2 regions of the Kitasatospora sp. NPDC001261 genome follow, and region 1 is predicted to be linked to the other one. Evidence: predicted binding sites of a transcription regulator. Region 1 holds the regulator's gene; the other holds the start of a gene.

Region 1 (7,240 bases):
ATGTCCTCGCCGATCACCGGCACCTCGATGCCGGTCTCCTTCTTGAGCTCCTTGACCCAGTCCAGGCGGGCCTTGGTGGCCATGCCCCACGGGTTGCCCTTGTTCTCCAGGTTCTTGAGCATCGTCCCGGCCTCGGTCGGGAACGAGGACTCGATCATCACCTGGTAGCGGCGCATGTCGACGATGTGGTCGATGTGCTCGATGTCCACCGGGCACTGCTCGACGCAGGCGCCGCAGGTGGTGCAGGACCACAGCACGTCCGGGTCGATGACGCCGCCCAAACCACCGGAGTCAGGGGCCTCGGCGGTGCCGATCAGCGGGCGCTCGGCCTCGGCCAGGGCGGCCGCCGGGACGTCCTTGAGCTGCTCGGAGGTGGCCCGCTCCTCGCCCTCCATGTCCTTGCCGCCACCGGCCAGCAGGTACGGCGCCTTGCCGTAGGCGTGCTCGCGCAGGCTCATGATCAGCAGCTTCGGCGAGAGCGGCTTGCCGGTGTTCCAGGCCGGGCACTGCGACTGGCAGCGGCCGCACTCGGTGCAGGTGGAGAAGTCGAGGATGCCCTTCCAGGAGAAGTGCTCGACCTGGGAGACGCCGAAGACGGCGTCCTCGGCCGGGTCCTCGAAGTCGATCGGCCGGCCGCCCGAGGTCATCGGACGGAGGGCGCCGAGCGCGGTGCCGCCGTCCTCCTCGCGCTTGAAGTAGATGTTGAAGAAGCCGAGGAAGCGGTGCCAGGCCACGCCCATCGAGGGGTTGAGGCCGATGGTGGTCGCCCACGCGAACGAGATGCAGATCTTCAGCATCGCGAACAGGTAGATCAGGTTCTCCAGCGTGCCGTGCGACAGGCCGCCCAGCGCGGAGACCAGCGGGTACGAGACCAGGTGCTCCGGCCCGTACGAGTCGACGCCGTTGAGGGCGCCCTCCAGGCCGCGCAGCATCAGGATGCACAGGCCGATGCCGAGGATCGTGTACTCGACGTAGAAGGCCTGCCAGGCGATCGAGCCGGCGAACCGGGACTTGCGGCCGGACCGGGACGGCAGACTCATCAGCCGGATCACGATCAGGACGGCGATGCCCAGCGTGGTCAGGGTGCCGACCAGCTCGACGAAGAGCTGCCAGATCATCCAGTGGCCGATGATCGGCAGCGCGAAGTCGGCGTCGAAGAGCTGGCCGAAGGCGTTGACGATGGTCAGCACCAGGCTGAAGAAGCCGACCGCCACGAACCAGTGGGCGATGCCGACGATCCCCCAGCGGTTCATCCTGGTGTGGCCGACGAACTCGGTCGCGACGGTCTTCACCCGCTGGGCGGGCTGCCCGAAGCGGGTGGAGTCCGGCGCACCGGTGCGGACCACCTTGTAGATGTACAGCGCCGCACGGGCGGCGAGCGCGGTGCCGATCACGAATGTGACCAGCGAGATGACGATCGCTGCTAGCTGCATCGGCTCTCCGTCTCCTGCGGCTTTGCGGTTGAGCAGGCTCTGCGTTACACGGTCTTGGGAACTGAGTGTACTGGTCGGTAACTTGCCGGGCCGACGGCCCGGACATTACCGGTGACCGACCGTTGTCCAGAAGATTCCCAAGCTATGGCGGCAGTCACGTGGCCGCACCCCCGCCCCGGCGTGGCGCGCCCACTCCGCCCCATCGCTCAGCAAAGTTGAGCGAGCGGCGCTCATAGCTGTTGACTCCGTCCACCGGGTCGTGCATCCTTGAGCCTGTAAAGCTCAACTCTTCCGTGGAGGTATCTACGATGGCACGCGCGGTCGGCATCGACCTCGGTACGACGAACTCGGTCGTCAGCGTTCTGGAGGGTGGCGAGCCCACCGTCATCACGAACGCCGAGGGCGCTCGGACCACGCCGTCCGTCGTCGCCTTCGCCAAGAACGGCGAGGTCCTCGTCGGCGAGGTGGCCAAGCGCCAGGCGGTCACCAACGTCGACCGCACCATCCGCTCGGTCAAGCGCCACATGGGCACCGGGTGGAAGATCAACATCGATGGCAAGGACTTCAACCCCCAGCAGATCTCGGCCTTCGTGCTGCAGAAGCTGAAGCGGGACGCCGAGGCGTACCTGGGCGAGACGGTCACCGACGCCGTCATCACCGTCCCGGCGTACTTCAACGACTCGGAGCGCCAGGCCACCAAGGAGGCCGGCGAGATCGCGGGCCTGAACGTCCTGCGCATCGTCAACGAGCCGACCGCGGCCGCCCTGGCGTACGGCCTGGACAAGGACGACCAGACCATCCTGGTCTTCGACCTCGGCGGCGGCACCTTCGACGTCTCCCTGCTGGAGATCGGCGACGGGGTCGTCGAGGTGAAGGCCACCAACGGTGACAACCACCTCGGTGGCGACGACTGGGACCAGCGCGTCGTCGACCACCTGGTCAAGGTCTTCCAGGGCGGCCACGGCGTCGACCTGTCCAAGGACAAGATGGCCCTCCAGCGTCTGCGCGAGGCCGCCGAGAAGGCCAAGATCGAGCTGTCCTCGTCCTCCGAGACCTCGATCAACCTGCCGTACATCACGGCCTCCGCCGAGGGCCCGCTGCACCTGGACGAGAAGCTCACCCGCGCCCAGTTCCAGCAGCTGACCGCGGACCTGCTGGAGCGCTGCAAGGTCCCGTTCCACAACGTCATCAAGGACGCCGGCATCTCGCTGTCCGAGATCGACCACGTCGTCCTCGTCGGCGGCTCGACCCGCATGCCGGCCGTCGCCGAGCTCGTCAAGGAGCTGACCGGCGGCCAGGACGCCAACAAGGGCGTCAACCCGGACGAGGTCGTCGCCATCGGCGCCGCGCTCCAGGCCGGTGTCCTGAAGGGCGAGGTCAAGGACGTCCTGCTGCTCGACGTCACCCCGCTGTCCCTCGGCATCGAGACCAAGGGCGGCATCATGACCAAGCTGATCGAGCGCAACACCACGATCCCGACCAAGCGCTCCGAGATCTTCACCACGGCCGAGGACAACCAGCCGTCCGTGCAGATCCAGGTCTACCAGGGCGAGCGCGAGATCGCGGCGTACAACAAGAAGCTCGGCATGTTCGAGCTGACCGGCCTGCCGCCGGCGCCGCGCGGCCTGCCGCAGATCGAGGTCACCTTCGACATCGACGCCAACGGCATCATGCACGTCGGCGCCAAGGACCTCGGCACCGGCAAGGAGCAGAAGATGACCGTCACCGGCGGCTCCTCGCTGCCGAAGGACGAGGTCGACCGCATGCGCCGCGAGGCCGAGCAGTACGCCGAGGACGACCACAAGCGCCGCGAGGCCGTCGAGACGCGCAACTCCGCCGAGCAGCTCGTCTACTCGACCGAGAAGTTCATCGCCGACAACGCCGACAAGCTGCCGGGCGACGTCAAGACCGAGGTCGAGACCGCCATCGGCGAGCTCAAGGAGGCCCTGAAGGGCGAGGACATCGCGAAGATCCGCGAGGCCTCGGAGAAGGTCTCCACCACCGCGCAGAAGCTCGGCCAGGCGCTGTACGCCAACGCCGACGCCACCGCCGGTGCCGCCCCCTCCGGTGACTCCGCCCAGGCCAAGGACGACGACGTCGTCGACGCCGAGATCGTGGACGACGAGAAGCCCAAGGGCGGTGCGGCATGACGGACAAGCCGCAGGGCGGCAAGCCCGGCGACGACTCCGCCGCCGAAGAGGCCGTGATCAAGGCTGCCGAGGAGGCCGCCGCGGCCGGCAGCGGGGAGTCCGGTTCGGAGGGTCTCGCCGCCGCCAAGCGCGAGCTCGCCGAGCGCACCGGTGACCTGCAGCGCCTCCAGGCCGAGTACCAGAACTACCGCAAGCGGGTCGAGCGCGACCGGCTGACCGTCCGCGAGATCGCCGTCTCCAACATCCTGGAGTCGCTGATCCCGGTCCTGGACGACATCGGCCGCGCCCGCGAGCACGGCGAGGTCACCGGCGGCTTCAAGTCCGTCGCCGAGTCGCTGGAGACGGTCGTCGCCAAGCTGGGCCTGCAGCAGTTCGGCAAGGAGGGCGAGCCCTTCGACCCGACCATGCACGAGGCGCTGATGCACAGCTACTCCTCGGACGTCACCGAGGACACCTGTGTCCAGGTCCTCCAGCCCGGCTACCGCATCGGCGAGCGGATCATCCGCCCGGCGATGGTGGCCGTCGCCGAGCCCCAGCCCGGCAGCCAGGCGTCCACGGACGCCGAGGCCAAGTCCGCCGACGCGGACAAGTCCGACGGTGGCTCGGACAGCTGACAACCTGTGACGGGTGACAACCAGTGCGCTGCGGAGTCGTACGCCGGCCAGTACGGCGGCCGGCTCCGCAGCGCGCTGTCAGCAGTCGTGCTCGCAGCCGCTGTTGACAGCTCAGTGACGATGGACATCGGGAGGTGGCGTACGCCATGAGTGGCAAGGACTTTGTCGAGAAGGACTACTACAAGGTCCTCGGCGTGCCCAAGGACGCCACCGCCACCGAGATCAAGAAGACCTACCGCAAGCTCGCGCGCGAGTTCCACCCCGACGCCAACAAGGGTGACGCCAAGGCCGAGGAGCGGTTCAAGGACATCTCCGAGGCGTACGACGTCCTCTCCGACGAGAAGCGCCGCAAGGAGTACGACGAGGCCCGCAGCCTCTTCGCCAACGGCGGCTTCCGGGCCGGCGGCGGCCCCGGCGGCACCGGCAGCTACAGCTTCGACTTCGGCGACCTCTTCAGCGGCAGCCAGGGCGGCGCCGGCAGCGGGGGCGGCATCGGCGACGTCTTCGGCGGCCTCTTCAACCGCGGCGGCACCCGGCAGGCCCAGCCCCGGCGCGGCGCCGACGTCGAGACCGAGGTGACGCTCTCCTTCGAGGAGGCGGTGGACGGCGCGACCGTCCCGCTGCGGATGACCAGCCAGGCCCCCTGCCGCAGCTGCAACGGCACCGGCGCCAAGACCGGCACCACCCCGCGGGTCTGCCCGACCTGCGTCGGCGCGGGCACCGTCAGCCGCGGCCAGGGCGCCTTCGCGCTCTCCGAGCCGTGCAAGGACTGCCGCGGCCGGGGCATGATCGTCGACGACCCGTGCACCGACTGCCACGGCAGCGGCCGGGCCAGCTCGGCCCGCACCATGCAGGTCCGCATCCCGGCCGGCGTCCAGGCCGACCAGCGCATCCGGCTCAAGGGCAAGGGCGCACAGGGCGAGCGCGGCGGACAGCCCGGCGACCTCTACGTCACCGTGCACGTCGACCCCCACCCCGTCTTCGGCCGCAAGGGCGACAACCTCACCGTCACCGTGCCGGTCACCTTCCCCGAGGCCACGCTCGGCGCCACCATCGAGGTGCCCACGCTGAACGGCCCCGCCGTGAAGCTCAAGCTGCCCCCGGGCAGCGCCAACGGCCTCACCATGCGCGCCCGCGGCAAGGGCGCCACCCGCAAGGACGGCACCCGCGGCGACCTCCTCGTCACCGTCGAGGTCGTGGTGCCGCAGCACGTCACCGGCGACGCGCTGAACGCCCTCGAGCAGTACCGCGAGGCCACCGCCTCCGACGATCCGCGCGCCGCCCTCTTCCGGGCGGCGAAGGGAGCGTGACGACCAGATGTCCCCGATGAACCCGATCGACCCCGACACCCCGATCGGCCCCGGCCTCGGCGAAGGCCTGCCCGGCGCCGGCCCCCGCCGCACCCGCCGCGCCGCCACCGCCCCGCCGGCGTACGTCCTCACCGAGGACACCCCGGTGTACGTCATCTCCGTGGCCGCCGAACTGTCCGGCCTGCACCCGCAGACCCTGCGCCAGTACGACCGCCTCGGCCTGGTCTGCCCCGACCGCACCGCCGGCCGCGGCCGCCGCTACTCCGCACGCGACATCCAGCAGCTGCGCGAGGTCCAGCGGCTCTCCCAGGACGAGGGCATCAACCTGGCGGGCATCAAGCGGATCATCGAGCTGGAGAACCAGGTCACCGCCCTCCAGTCCCGCGTCACGGAACTGGTCGACTCCCTGGAAGGCGCCGCCACCGCCCTCCAGCAGCGCGAGGCCGCCGTCCACGCCTCCTACCGCCGCGACCTCGTCCCGTACCAGCCCCCCACCCCGCAGTCCAGCGCCCTCGTCGTCTGGCGCCCCAAGCGCTGACCGGGCACCCACCGGCCGCCGGCCCCTCCTCTCGGGGGGTGCCGGCGGCTGCCGTGTGGTGAGAGAGTGACTACCCGTCGACTGGCCCCACCTGCCCACCGGCGCCCCGAACGGTACGATCCGGGCCCCGCTCAGAGATCGCCCTGAATAGCCCCAACGGATCTACAAACCATCTTGTCCGGTGGACGACAAGGAGAGAAGAATGAGCGGCCGGGATCAGACAGGCATTCCAGCGAGTGGATCTCGCACCCTGTCCCCCGGCGCACGGGAACTTTTCCTGGCCATCACCCGGACGCATGGGCGAACGATCCGGAAGGACGATGAATCCGCAACGCCGGATGCTCTAGACGAGCTAGTGGAAATCGGACTACTGGTCCCCGACATCGATGCGCCAGGGGTATTTGTAGCAGTCGACCCGGCGCAGCTATCAATCAGCCTGAGCCTCAGTTGGCAACGCCAGGCGCTCGATTTGCTGTCCCGCGCCATCTCGATACCAACGGATTTCAGCGAACTCGCTGAAGGATTTCACTCACCAAGCCAGACCGGCGGCCCCATCGAATACGTCCGCGGCAAGGCGCTGATAAACCAGAAGCTCCGACAGTCCACGGACAAGGGACTTGTGGAGGCCTTGGCCATGCAACCCGGCGGCCCTCGTCCACCTGAGGTGCTCGCCGCAAGCATCGAACCCGACCTCGAGGTTCTCCGGCTCGGCGCCACCATGCGGACCATCTATCACGCCAGTACGCGCTACCACCAGCCGACCAGGGACTACGTCACCACACTGTCCGCAGCCGGGTCACAGTTCCGGACCCTGGACGAGCCGTACACCAGGCTCATCATCATCGATCGCCGGATCGCAGTCATCCCGGTCGCCGACGACATGAGCCTCGCGGCATTCATCTACGACCAATCAGTCATCAGATACCTGGCTGACGAAGTATTCGAACGGAACTGGGCTCGTGCACTGGAATTCAACGGAAACAGGACAGTTCCCCAAGAGGTCGTCTCGAGACTGCGACAGACAATCATCGAACTCCTCCTTTCCGGTACGAACCACCGCGTGATCGCCCGCCGCCTCGGCATCAGCGAACGAACGCTGGCACGACACATCGCGGAAATGCGAGAAGACTACAACGTGGACTCGCTGTTCCAACTGGGCTACGTCCTGGGGCGAGCCTCCCAAGGCCCCACGCCG
Region 2 (7,240 bases), on a different contig from region 1:
TACCGGGAGACCGCCAGCGGGACGTCGTTGACGGCGATCGCCACCGCGCTGACCAGGACGAACACCAGCACCTCGCGCCGCCGGCCGTCGGCCCGCAGGGCCCGGAAGGCCCAGCGGCGGTTCAGCACGTACGAGACGACGGTGCCGATCACCGTCGCGACGGTCAGCGCGACCACCGGCTTGTGCTCCAGCACGGTGAACTTGAGCTCGAAGTCGATCACCGTGGTGAGCGCGAAGCAGCCGCTCCCGACCAGCAGGAACTTCACCAGCCGGCGGTGCCGCACCAGGAACGGGCGCAGCCGCTCGGGCACCCGGGCCAGGGCCCGCTGCGTGGGGGACGGCATCTCCGCAGTCTCGCACGCGGAGGTGCCGTCGGCCCCGCAGACCGCCGCGGCCCCGCGGAGCGCCGACGGGCCGCCCGGACCGCCGCTGGGGCGGCCCGGGCGGCGGCCGGAGCGGCGGCCCGGGGCGAGCCGGTCAGGCGGCGACCAGCACCGCGGCCCCGGCCGGCTCCAGCGCCAGCTCCAGCACCTCCCGGACGTCCGCCACCGGGTGGACGGTGAGCCGCTCCAGCACCTCGGCCGGGACGTCGTCCAGGTCGGCCTCGTTGCGCCTGGGGATGATCACCGTGGTGACCCCGGCCCGGTCGGCGGCGAGCAGCTTCTGCTTCACCCCGCCGATCGGCAGCACCCGCCCGGTCAGCGACACCTCGCCGGTCATCGCCACGTCGGTGCGCACCTTGCGCCCGGAGAGCAGCGAGGCCAGCGCCGTGGTCATGGTGATGCCGGCGCTCGGCCCGTCCTTGGGGATGGCCCCGGCCGGGATGTGCAGGTGCACGCCGCGGTCGCGCAGCGAGGTGACCGGCAGCTCCAGCTCGGCGCCGCGCGAGCGCAGGTAGGAGAGCGCGATGTGCGCGGACTCCTTCATGACGTCGCCCAGCTGCCCGGTGAGGGTCAGCCCGGTGCCGCCGGTCTCGGCGTCGGCCAGCGAGGCCTCGATGTAGAGGACGTCGCCGCCGGCGCCGGTCACCGCGAGGCCGGTGGCCACGCCGGGGACGGCGGTACGGCGCTCGGCCGGCTCCTGGGCGGACTCCGGCACGTGGTGCGGCCGGCCGATCAGGGCCCGCAGGTCCTCGGCGCCGACCGCGGCGGGCAGCTCGCGCTCGCCCAGCTCGGCCTGTGCGGCGATCTTGCGCAGCACCCGGGCGATCGAGCGCTCCAGGGTGCGGACGCCCGCCTCCCGGGTGTACTCCCCGGCGAGCCTGCGCAGCGCCGGCTCGTCCACGGTGACCTGCCCGCCGCCCAGACCGGCCTTCTCCAGCTGGCGCGGGAGCAGGTGGTCGCGGGCGATGACGACCTTCTCGTCCTCGGTGTAGCCGTCCAGCCGGACCAGCTCCATCCGGTCGAGCAGCGGCCCGGGGATGGACTCCAGCACGTTGGCGGTGGCGAGGAAGACGACGTCGGAGAGGTCGAGCTCGACCTCCAGGTAGTGGTCCCGGAAGGTGTGGTTCTGCGCCGGGTCCAGCACCTCCAGCAGGGCGGCGGCCGGGTCGCCCCGGTAGTCGGAGCCGACCTTGTCGATCTCGTCGAGCAGGACGACCGGGTTCATCGAGCCGGCCTCCTTGATCGCCCGCACCAGCCGGCCGGGCAGCGCGCCGACGTAGGTGCGCCGGTGGCCGCGGATCTCCGCCTCGTCCCGGACGCCGCCGAGCGCGACCCGGACGAACTTCCGGCCCATGGCGCGGGCCACCGATTCTCCGAGCGAGGTCTTTCCCGTTCCGGGCGGCCCGACCAGGGCCAGCACCGCTCCCCCGCGGCGGCCGCCGATCAGCCCGAGGCCCTGGTCGGCCCGGCGCTTGCGGACGGCCAGGTACTCGACGATCCGCTCCTTCACGTCGGCCAGGCCGGCGTGGTCGGCGTCCAGCACCGCGCGGGCGCCGGCGATGTCGTACGCGTCCTCGGTGCGCTCGTTCCAGGGCAGCTCCAGGACGGTGTCCAGCCAGCTGCGGATCCAGGAGCCCTCGGGCGACTGGTCGGAGGAGCGCTCCAGCTTGTCGACCTCCTTGAGCGCGGCCTCGCGGACCTTCTCCGGCAGGTCGGCGGCCTCGACCCGGGCGCGGTAGTCGCCCTCCTCGTCGGCCGGGTCGCCGTTCAGCTCGGCCAGCTCCTTGCGGACGGCCTCCAGCTGGCGGCGGAGCAGGAACTCCTTCTGCTGCTTGGCCACGCCCTCCTCGACGTCCTTGCGGATGGTGTCGTTGACCTCCTCCTCGGCGAGGTGGTCGCGCAGCAGGGCGAGCGCGTACTCCAGGCGGGCGACCTGGTCGGCCTCCAGCAGCACCTTGAGCTTCTGCTCGGCGGTGGCGAAGGGCGCGTAGCCGATGTTGTCGGCGAGCTCGCCGACGCCCTCGATCTGCGCCACCCGGTCGACGATCTGCCAGGCGCCGCGCCTGCGCAGCCACTGGGTGGACAGCGCCTTGTACTCCTTGACCAGCTCGGCGGCCCGGCCGGCCACCGGGGTGCCCACCGAGGACTCCGTGAACGGCGTGGTCTCCACCCAGAGGGCGGCGCCGGGGCCGGTGGTGCCGACCCCGATCCGGACCCGGCGCACGGCGCGCACCAGCGCGGCCGGCTCCCCGTCGGCCAGCCGGCCGACCTGCTCCACGGTGGCCAGCGTGCCGGCCGCCGCGTACGAGCCGTCCACCCGCGGGACCAGCAGGACCTGCGGCTTGCCGGCGCCGGTGGCGGCGGCCCGGGCGGCCTCGACGGCGGCGCGCACCTCGGTGTCCTTCAGGTCCAGCGGGACGACCATGCCCGGCAGGACGACCTCGTCGTCGAGCGGCAGCACGGGCAGGGTGAGCGGTGTGGACGTCGATGCCATGATCTCTCCCCAGTCAGTGAACTTGAGTCGACCTGACTAAGGCTTCACGGGCGCCGGATGTTCCCGGCCCCCTGTTCGCCGTGAGCGAACAGGAATCGGCGGGGAAAGCGCGGCACCCGACTTCGTCAAAAGAGCACCGGACACGCCTCGAAAAGTCCCGACGGGGAGCCCCGCGAGTCCAGGGAGGTCCGACCGGGCGACGGCGTCAGCGCGCCGCACGCACCCGCGCGGGCGCACCGCCCGCGGCCGCCGCGGCGGCCGGGCGCGGCCGGGGCGGGCGCCGCTCGGCCCGGCGCAGCCAGCGCCACAGCGCGACCCCGGTCAGCACCGCGGCCGGGTGCCCCACCCCGGTGATCACGTCCTTGTCGGTGGCGATCTGCTCGGCGATCATCAGCCCGGCGCCGCCCAGCGCGAGCAGCCGCCCGCGCCAGGAGAGCAGCCCGGCCACCGCGCCCAGGCAGGCGAGCACGCCGTAGCTGACCCCGATGTCCAGGTAGTCCATCGCCTCGGGCGCCATCCGCCCGGTCTCCACCGCGGTGATCACCACGCCCTGGGAGAGCAGTGTCGCCGCGACATGCCCGGCCGCGAACACCGCCGCGGCCCGGGCCGGGCCGACCCTGCGCTCCAGCGGGGCGAGGGTGAGGGCGAATCCCCACAGGTACGGCATCCACACCTCGCCGGCCACCCAGAACCCGCTCAGCACAAGGGCGCGCAAAGGATGCTGGAGCAGGTTGTGGCCGTCCGAACTGGAGGCCTCCTGCAGACGCTGGACGAGTTCCGGATCGGCGAGCCGGGCGAAGGTCGTGGTGGCTCCCACGACGGCGAGGTACCCGAGCGTGAAGGGCGTTCTCCGGGGCGTCGGCACCCGTTCCAGCAGCCATTCCAGGACGCCGGTGCGCAGCCCGAGGCGGAGCATTCCGTACGGCGCCCCCGCACTCCCGTACCCGTCGGCACCCCGCCCGAGTCCCGCCATGCCGCCTCCGCTCCACGCCGCAGCCACCGGCTCCCCGCCGGATGCCCAACGTACCGGCGCGCGCCGCGGATTCCGCCCGGCCGGGCGCTCACGTGGCCACGGTACGTCGAGGTTCTGAGAGGCACCTGAAAGAAGCCCGTGAAGACCGTCGCCGTAGCGGACCGCCGGATTCCCGACATTGGTCCAGACCTTCTCCCCATAAACGGGGCACCAGGGCCTCTGACCGGCGACTTGGCGTCAACTGCACTGCATACGTACCGTTACGCAGAGAAAATTCGACGGGTAAGGTATCGGCCCGTGCCCACTCGTGCAGTGGGTCCGAGGGCGGCCCGACAGCCGGCCCACGGGCCGGAAACGTCCGGTCCACCTGCCGGGAAGCATCCGCTGTCCGTACGCTGCGAAGTGCGCGGGAGAAGTGGGCGGCCGACCATCCGTCCTCGGCTCCCGATCGCGCGACGGGACGGCGGACCCGGCACAGTCCACGACGGAACAAGACTACGAGCGGAGCCCCGCCATCCCCACAGGTGGCCGGCCCGCAGCCCTGGGGGCGGTGGCGTGACCGTGACAGAGATTCAGCAGGACAACCACAACGCCGGCGGCACTGTGAGCAGCCAGCGCAGAGTCCTGGTGGTGGAGGACGAGCCCACGATCGCCGAGTCGATCGCCGCCCGGCTGGGCGCCGAGGGCTTCAAGGTCGCCGTGGCCCACGACGGCCCCGGCGCGGTCGACGGCTTCCACACCTGGCAGCCGGACCTGGTGGTCCTCGACATCATGCTGCCCGGCTTCGACGGCCTGGAGGTGTGCCGCCGGATCCAGGCCCAGCGCCCGGTGCCGGTGCTGATGCTGACCGCCCGCGACGACGAGACGGACCTGCTGGTCGGCCTCGGCGTCGGCGCGGACGACTACATGACCAAGCCGTTCTCGATGCGCGAACTGGCCGCCCGCGTCAACGTCCTGCTGCGCCGCGTCGAGCGCGCCCAGCAGGCCGCCCGCACGCCCGCGCTGGGCAGCCTGCGGTTCGGCGAGCTGGAGATCGACCACGTGCAGCGCCGGGTCCGGCTGGCCTCGGGCGACGTCCACCTGACGCCGACCGAGTTCGACCTGCTCGCCTGCCTGGCCGCCCAGCCGCGCGCCGTGCTCACCCGCGAGCAGCTGCTGGCCGAGGTCTGGGACTGGACCGACGCCTCCGGCACCCGCACGGTGGACAGCCACGTCAAGGCGCTGCGCCGGAAGATCGGCGCCAGCTGGATCCGCACCGTCCACGGTGTCGGATACGCGCTGGAGGCCCCGCTCTCCTAGGGCCTCCCAGGGCGACGGGCCACCGGGGGGCCCGCAGCCCGGACGACGCCGTGCCACCACGCGGGCCGACACCGCGGGGACCACAAGGAACCGATGACCTTTCCACAGCAACGCAACGGGGAATCCGCCGACACGCGGCCGCAGAACCTGGCCGCCCGTGCCGCCCGCCGGGTCTGGGCCGACATCCGGCCGCTCGACCCGGTCCGCTCGATCAAGGGCAAGCTCACCCTGCTCGTGATCGTCTCCGTGTGCCTGGCCACCGGGATGGTGGTCGTGGCGATCCGGTCCGAGACCCAGATCCGGATCATCATGGTCTTCTCCATGATCGCCTCACTGCTCTTCATGCAGTTCCTCGCGCACGGGCTGACCGCCCCCCTGCGCGAGATGACGGCCGCCGCCCGCGCGATGGCCTCCGGCGACTACAGCCGCCGGGTCGAGGTGAACTCGCGCGACGAGATCGGCGAGCTGGCGGCCGCCTTCAACGCCATGGCCGCCGACCTCCAGGCCGCCGACCGGCACCGCCGCGAGCTGGTCGCCAACGTCTCGCACGAACTGCGGACGCCGATCGCCGCGCTGCGCGCCGTCCTGGAGAACGTGGTGGACGGCGTCGTCCAGCCCAATCCGGCCACCCTGGGGGCGGCCCTGGAGCAGACCGAGCGGCTCGGCCGCCTGGTCACCCACCTGCTCGACCTCTCCAAGATCGACGACGGCGTGGTCGCCCTGGACGCCCGCCCCTTCGAGGTGCGCGAGTTCCTGGACGGCGTGCTGCGCGGGGTCACCGTGGACGGCGCGACGGCCGGCGGCGCCTTCTCCCGGCGCGGGGACGTCCGGCTGGCCCTGGAGGTCAGCCCGACCGGCCTGACCGGCGTGGCGGACCCGGAACGGCTCCACCAGGTGGTCGCCAACCTGGTCGACAACGCCTGCAAGCACTCCCCGCCCGGCGGCACCGTGACGGTGCGGGCGAGGCCGGAGGGCGAGGAGGGCGGCCTGCTGCTGGAGGTCGAGGACGAGGGCCCCGGCATCCCGCCGGCCGACCGCTCCCGGGTCTTCGAGCGGTTCAGCCGCAGCGGCACCGCGACCGCCGCCGGACCGGGCTCGGACGGCGGCACCGGACTGGGCCTGGCCATCGCCCGCTGGGCGGTGGACCTGCACGGCGGACGGATCGCGGTGGCCGAGTCCCCGCGCGGCTGCCGGATCGAGGTCCGGCTGCCCGCACGGCGTCAGAGCGACGGTCGGGACATTTGTCACAGATCCGACACAGCGGTCTACGAAGATCGTTAGAGGATTTGGCCGGGTTTTTGTCCGCTTTGGCCCCGGTATGCCCCCTGTTCGGCGCTGATCGGTTCCCCTCAGATACGGCTTTCTAACGCACTTTTTCAGCCAAAGTGCAGGTCAGCACTGTGATCTGGGCGACGCCTGGGCCCCGGGGACTGCGCGATCACTGGTCAGGGGCGTAGCCTTAATCCCCGCTGTCCAAACATCCCAAAAGGAAGCGGAAGAGGGCGGTTGCCGCCGTGTCGCCACAGTCCCCTGAAACCCCCAACAGCTCGGCAAGCTCCACTGGCTTCGGCCCCAATGAGTGGCTCGTCGACGAGATCTACCAGCAGTACCTCCAGGACCCGAACTCGGTCGACCGAGCCTGGTGGGACTTTTTCGCCGACTACAAGCCCGGTACCGAGGTGACCCCAGTGACCCAGGCCGCGACCCAGGCCGGCCCCGCGCCGACCCCTGCCGCTGCCCCCGCGCCCGCCGTCGCAGCCGCTGCTCCGGCCGCGCCCGCCGCCGCTCCGGCCGCTCCGGCGTCGGCCGCCCCGGCTCCGGCTCCGGCCGCCGCCCCGGCTCCGCTCGCCGCCGCGCCCGCCGCGCCCCCGGCCCCCAAGGCCGCCGCCCCGGCGCCGGCCGAGCCCGCTGCCGCCGCCGGCCCCGAGCTGATCCAGCTCCGCGGCCCGGCCAAGGCCGTCGCCACCAACATGGACGCCTCGCTGGAGGTGCCGACCGCGACCTCGGTCCGCGCCGTGCCGGCGAAGCTGTTGATCGACAACCGCATCGTCATCAACAACCACCTGCAGCGCGCCCGCGGCGGCAAGGTCT

The links. The regulator HspR, encoded in region 1, represses chaperone genes until heat shock. The targets are predictions, from matches to a motif close to TTGAGNNNNNNNNNCTCAA.
Region 2: the regulator HspR is predicted to act here: its motif matches at 2,900-2,918, upstream of lon (endopeptidase La).

Annotation. Positions count from the first base shown of each region.
Region 1 covers NZ_JBIAXP010000046.1:51,377-58,616, forward strand. The annotation lists gene ACFY4B_RS40540 ((Fe-S)-binding protein) at 1-1,433, opposite strand, end outside; gene dnaK (molecular chaperone DnaK) at 1,742-3,583, shown strand; gene grpE (nucleotide exchange factor GrpE) at 3,580-4,197, shown strand; gene dnaJ (molecular chaperone DnaJ) at 4,344-5,507, shown strand; gene ACFY4B_RS40560 (heat shock protein transcriptional repressor HspR) at 5,515-6,045, shown strand; gene ACFY4B_RS40565 (hypothetical protein) at 6,227-7,240, shown strand, end outside.
Region 2 covers NZ_JBIAXP010000010.1:41,249-48,488, reverse strand. The annotation lists gene ACFY4B_RS15430 (GtrA family protein) at 1-344, opposite strand, end outside; gene lon (endopeptidase La) at 478-2,877, opposite strand; gene ACFY4B_RS15420 (rhomboid-like protein) at 3,083-3,850, opposite strand; gene ACFY4B_RS15415 (response regulator transcription factor) at 4,412-5,149, shown strand; gene ACFY4B_RS15410 (cell wall metabolism sensor histidine kinase WalK) at 5,243-6,430, shown strand; gene ACFY4B_RS15405 (multifunctional oxoglutarate decarboxylase/oxoglutarate dehydrogenase thiamine pyrophosphate-binding subunit/dihydrolipoyllysine-residue succinyltransferase subunit) at 6,664-7,240, shown strand, end outside.